2 regions of the Bacillus sp. GW823-FHT06A10 genome follow, and region 1 is predicted to be linked to the other one. Evidence: riboswitches for the same ligand, from Rfam matches in the RefSeq annotation. Region 1 holds a riboswitch; the other holds the start of a gene.
The links. Region 1 has a riboswitch for thiamine pyrophosphate ahead of tenA (thiaminase II). Riboswitches for the same ligand answer to the same signal wherever they lie in the genome.
Positions count from the first base shown of each region.

Region 2: another riboswitch for thiamine pyrophosphate. It lies ahead of AC1Q8M_RS24485 (MTH1187 family thiamine-binding protein); the one in region 1 lies ahead of tenA (thiaminase II).

Region 1 covers NZ_JBXAHT010000001.1:1,789,967-1,793,170, forward strand. Annotated here, with positions in the region: gene pdxR (MocR-like pyridoxine biosynthesis transcription factor PdxR) at 1-709, shown strand, start outside; gene AC1Q8M_RS08990 (D-alanine--D-alanine ligase) at 714-1,628, shown strand; TPP riboswitch at 1,702-1,807, shown strand; gene tenA (thiaminase II) at 1,935-2,624, shown strand; gene AC1Q8M_RS09000 (DUF3937 family protein) at 3,043-3,204, shown strand, end outside.
Region 2 covers NZ_JBXAHT010000004.1:152,459-155,662, reverse strand. Annotated here, with positions in the region: gene AC1Q8M_RS24495 (ABC transporter substrate-binding protein) at 1-157, opposite strand, end outside; gene AC1Q8M_RS24490 (ABC transporter permease) at 154-927, opposite strand; gene AC1Q8M_RS24485 (MTH1187 family thiamine-binding protein) at 899-1,219, opposite strand; TPP riboswitch at 1,321-1,422, opposite strand; gene AC1Q8M_RS24480 (non-ribosomal peptide synthetase family protein) at 1,475-3,204, opposite strand, start outside.

The DNA.
Region 1 (3,204 bases):
GCGTGAAAAAGATTTTGATTTTGCTTATTTAATTCCTTCTTATCATAATCCAACCGGTATTGTTACGAGTTCAGAGAAAAGAACGGAATTGATGAGGTTATTCTCAAAATACAAGGTTCCTATTATAGAGGACGGATTTAATGAAGAATTACGTTATTCAGGTTCACATTTAGCTCCATTATTAACTTTTGCGGGAGCTGGCAATAATGTGATTTATATTAGTAGCTTTTCAAAGGTGCTTTTCCCTGGTTTACGTGTAGGCTGGATTATTGCAGATAAAGAGCTGATTCATTATTTAGAAAGCGTAAAAAGAGCAAGAACGATTCACACATCTACGCTAGATCAAGCTGTTCTGTTTCAATATTTACATGAGGGATATTTTGAAAAATATTTAAAAAAGGCAAGATCTGTTTATAAGAAAAAATATGAGTTAGCTGTCGGGGCATGTAACCAGTACATTCCTTTTAAAAGAATGACTGGAGATGGTGGACTTCATTTATTTATAGAGCTAGAAGAGCGTATGAATGCCCGCACACTTTTACAAAAGTGTTATGAGAAAGGCGTTACGTTTTCACCTGGAGATGTTTTTTACTCTGATGGAGAAGGAGCAAACACTTTCCGATTAGGGTTTTCGCGCTTGAAAGAAGAAGAAATAGTTCGGGGAATTAAAATAATTGGTGATACATTAAAAAATGAAATTTGGAGTTGAGAAAATGAAAATCGGTGTTATTATGGGCGGGGTATCGTCTGAAAAACAAGTTTCAATTATGACGGGGAATGAAATGATTGCTCATTTAGATAAAAATAAGTATGAAATAGTTCCAATTACATTAAACGAAAAAATGGATTTAATTGAAAAAGCGAAAGACATTGACTTTGCATTGCTCGCATTACACGGAAAATACGGAGAAGATGGGACAGTTCAAGGAACACTGGAGAGTTTAGGGATTCCTTATAGCGGAAGTAATATGTTATCTAGCAGTATATGTATGGATAAAAATATTTCGAAAAAGATTTTACGTTATGAAGGTGTAGAAACACCAGATTGGATTGAACTTACAAAAATGGAGGATCTAAATCTTGATGAGTTAGATAAGTTAGGATTTCCATTAGTGGTAAAACCAAACTCTGGCGGATCGAGTGTCGGGGTGAAAATCGTTTACAATAAAAATGAATTGATCTCAATGCTAGAAACTGTATTCGAATGGGATTCTGAAGTAGTAATTGAGAAGTATATAAAAGGTGATGAAATTACATGTTCTATTCTGGATGGAAAACAGTTACCTATAGTTTCAATTCGACATGCAGCCGAGTTCTTTGATTACAATGCAAAATATGATGATACTAGTACAGTTGAGGAAGTTATCGAACTTCCAGCAGAAATTAATGAACGTGTAAATAAAGCTTCACTGACTTGTTATAAAGCATTAAAATGTAGTGTTTATGCAAGAGTTGATATGATGGTGAAGGACGGAATTCCATATGTAATGGAAATTAATACATTACCAGGGATGACACAATCAAGCCTATTGCCCAAAAGTGCAGAAGCAGCGGGAATTAGTTATAGCAAACTATTAGATATAATTATTGAAACATCATTAAAAGTTAGAAATGAAGAAGGGTTTTAAGGAGATTATATAACTAATTCTTTTGACAGTTTCACGAAGTATGCTATGATGAATACATTATAAAAACAAAATATTTATCCACTAGGGGAGCCTTTTATAGGCTGAGATCAAATGTGATTTTGAGACTCTTAGTACCTGATCTGGTTAATGCCAGCGTAGGGAAGTGGGAAAGACGTTGCTATTTAATGAGTAAATAAATACTGTCAATTTCACTTTCTTTACGCCTGTAAAGAAAGTTTTTTTATTTTACAGCTTTAATAATTGTGGATAAATACTTATATTTTATACATTATTGGAGGGATTTAAATGACTTTTTCACAATCATTACGTAAAGAAGTAGATTCAATTTGGGAAGCGAGTTTTAACCATCCTTTTGTAAAAAAACTTGGTGAAGGAACATTAGATTTAGCTAGTTTTCGCTATTATGTGCTTCAAGATTCATATTATTTGAGTCATTTTGCTAGAGTACAAACTTTAGGAGCTGCAAAAGCTCTTGAATTAGAGACGACAGCTCGTATGGCACATCATGCTCAAAATACATATGAGGCCGAGTTATCTTTACATGAGAATTTTGCTAAAAAGCTAGGGATAACAAAAGAAGAAAAAGATAATTTTATTCCTGCGCCAACTGCATATGCGTATACTTCACATATGTATCGTGCTGCGTATGAAGGGCATTTAGGAGATATCATTGCAGTAATTTTACCTTGCTATTGGTTGTATTATGAAATTGGCGAACGCTTAAAAGAGTGCCAGCCGGAAGAGCCAATTTATAACGAATGGATTTCTGCTTATGGATCTGATTGGTTCCGTACGCTAGTTGAAGAACAAATTACACGTTTAGATACTATCGCTGAAAAAGTAACAGAGGCAGACCGCAAACGTATGAAACAGCATTTTATTATTAGCAGTCAATATGAATATTCATTTTGGGAAATGGCTTATACATTAGAAAAGTGGCCAGTGGATACAGACGTAAAAGACGTAATTGGATAAAGAATAGAAGTAATGTTATAGATAGGTATGGATCATACCTATCTATATATTTTTTCTTGTCAAATTCGCGTAAAGTCATTAGTGCTACGGATGTGGCGAAATAGAATATCGATAATTTAGCTCATTTACTTGTCTACGCATTAACTGGATAAACTTCTGTCACATTTATTTTACAATCAAAGAACGTAAATGTTGGTGGTATGAAGTTAAATAAGAAAAGAAACCCGAGCTGTTAGCTGTAACGGAGTTGTTTTTTCTTTGCAGGAATTTCTAAATTATCATGGAGTGTTGTTAATACAATATGCATATTTGCATATTGTGTTTTTTTGAGTTCTTTTTGTGTTAAAATCAAATATAGGGATGTGGGAATATAAAGAAGTAAAAGCAGGAATATCCAATTAATTTTGAGAGGTGTTATATGTTTACAAATAAGAAATTAATTCGATTTGGTTTATCGTTGTTTGTATTTTTAGGAATCATTAATTTTACAATCAGCTATTTCCAAACATATCTTGAAACAGCAGCAGATATCAAATGGGTAATTCCAGAAATTTGGAAAACTATTTTACTAGATGTTCCT
Region 2 (3,204 bases), on a different contig from region 1:
CTACATACAAGCCAGTATGATTCGTATTTGGAAACCAATCTAATACTACTTTTACTTTTTGATCTTTACTTGCACTTTCTTCTTTCTTCGCCGGATTACATCCAGCCACACCTACCGCTACTAAGGCAGCTAACATAACTTTCAAACCTTTTTTCATTTTCTGCCGTCCTTTCTATATATCCATGGTGCTGTTATTCTTGCCATAAACTCTACGATAAAATACAGGCATAATGTCACTATAACGATGATTGCTGCAACACCAAATACTCGGGCAGTCAAAAAGGATTTTGTAGCCCTCGTAAGCATAACGCCTAATCCTTCACTTGCACCGAGCCATTCTCCGATAATTGCCCCCATTACGCTATATGTAACTGCAATTTTTAAACCGGAGAAAAAGTATGGAAGCACTGCTGGAAATTTTACTTTCTGGTAAATTTGCCATTTTGTCGCCTTCATTGTTTGTAACAGCTTCAACATGTTTTTATCTACTGTTTGAAAACCTTCTAAAATACTAAGCGCAATTGGGAAGAAACAAACGAGTATTACGACCATTACTTTCGGCAACATCCCATATCCAAACCAAATAATAAATAGCGGTGCAAGTACAACAATTGGAATTGTTTGCGAAATAACGAGCAATGGATTTATTAAAATACGAAATAAAGGTATAACGTCCATAATAATTGCGATGCTCGTCCCCAATAAAATTGCAAAGAATAGTCCAATTATAACTTCCTGCAGTGTTTGCATCGTATTTGGTAATAGTAAATCTTTCATCCCAATTAATTCTTGAACAATGGCAGAAGGCTTTGGTAAAATCCACGGTTCGATTTTAAATAATGAAACCGATCCTTCCCATATCGCAATGAGAAGGATAAGCCAAATAGTTGTAATAAGTTTAGATTGCTTCTGGTTTTGCATATTCATCACGGTACTTCCAAACCTTTTCATCTATCGTTACACCAGTGCTTGGACGATAATGGATTTTAATAGAAGTAATCACTTCTTCTGCTCCAGCATCGACGCAAGCTTGTTGCGCACGTTTAACGACATCAAGAAGTACATCTAATTCTCCTTCCAAAGTTGTTTCCATTGCCCCTACTTCATAACGAACTCCCGATTGTTGCACAACTTCAATTGCTTTATCGACAACAGAATATACATCTTTCGTTTTCGCTTGTGGTACTACTGAAAATGACATTGTAACTTGTTGTGACATAATAAAATCCCCCTTATAAAATTAGATTTCAAAAATAAGAAAAGGCTTTCCTACTGCGTAGGAAAGCCTTGTATGCAAGTTATTATAGAATAACATATGCTACATCACTTTAAGTAACTCCCTACGCTGGCATTATCCAGATCAGGTTGAGGGTCGATGTTTACTTACATCCTCTCAGCCAATTGGCTCCCCGGTCCTTAATTCGTTTTCATTGTAGCATGATTTATTTTATTGAACAAACAAAAGCATGCATAATCATTTCATTATTTTTGGAAAATATCCAACTTTTTCACCATGAGCTAATAACTGCTGTATAAATTCTTTATTGATTGCTGGTACTATCAATTCTTTTTTCTTAATCCATTCATTCGTTCTACGCGTACCCATTACAATTTCAGATTGCTGCGCTCCATCTCCTGCAACTTGAGAAGCAATTAACTCTGCTATTACTTCATTTTCCTTCGCTAATTCAAGTCCGGTATTTACATATTCTGAAAGTGGAACCATTTTAAGATTGTATCCACACTCTCCAATTAACTGTATAAATTGTTCAAACTCAATTTGATGTGGATGACAAATATGTAACGTCTCTCCTACAATTTGCGAATCTTTTAAATACGATACAATTGATTTACTAGCAAAATCAATTGGTGTGAAATCAACTTTCCACTTCACATTTGGTGCTTTCCCAATTAATAGCATTGTTTTAATAAGACGATAAAATGCGTTTCCTTCAATATTTTGTTGGAACGAACCTGTTTCTGAATGACATGCTAAATTACCTGCACGATAAATATTTCCGCGCAAACCATTTTTCATTGCTTCACGAACAATGTTTTCCGCTTGTAGTTTACTATTTGAATATACATTCTCTAAGTCTACACTGTAATTAAAATCACCAGTTTTCATGTATGTATCCCATTGATCTACCGCTAATTCTAACGGGATACCAATTGTAGAAATAAAATGGAATGTAGCACCTTTCTCCGCTAATGCTAGCATACGGCTAGTTCCTTGGACATTTATATTTTCAAATTGTTTTCCATCTCCAAAATGTCTTACATCTGCACCGCAATGAATTATCGTATCCATCTTAGAACTGATGAACATAAATTCTTCTTCGCTCATCCCAAGATACTCTTCCCCCAGATCACCAGCTACGGCCTGTATACGCTGTAACCATTCTTCACATATATCACTAAAGTAGCCTGTTAATGTATCTATAATTCTTTGTTGCACATCTTTGGTTGGTCTTACTAAACAATAAATAGTAGCAGATGTATCTCTCAACAATTCATATAATATGTGTGATCCTAAATAACCAGTAGCTCCTGTTAAAAAGACATTTAAAATCTGGGTTTCTTCTAAAACGTTTGCATACGTAATAGTATCTGGTTCGTGAATCACTTTATATTCACGAAATACTTCTTCTTTCTCTACTTTTACTTCTCGCTCAATTCGAGCTAATCCATATATCGTTCTTTCTTTAAAGAAATCTTGAATTGTTAAATGTGAAAAATCTTCTTTTAACAATGTTAAGACTCGTAATACTTTTAATGAATGTCCACCAATTGTAAAGAAATCATCATGTACTCCAACTTTTGAAATTCCTAATACTTCCGCCCAAGCGCGCGCTATTTGTTTCTCTGCTTTATTACAAGGTGCAACATATTCTTGTAGACGAACCGGTTCATACTTTTCTTCTAGCTGAGCTAACTTCTTAACATCAATCTTTTTATTAGGTGTAAGTGGCAATTCATTAATATAAATTAGTTTAGATGGCACCATATAATCTGGTAATTGCTCTTGTAACTGATAAACTAATTCTGGTATTTCTTTTTTATTTAAAGTTGTATAGAACGCGATTAAATATTGGCTACCTTCCTTACTCTTCTTAGCAAAAACAGCATTTTCTTTTATATTATGATTTTGAGAAATTTTACTTTGGATTTCTCCTAGTTCAATACGATGTCCTCTAATCTTTA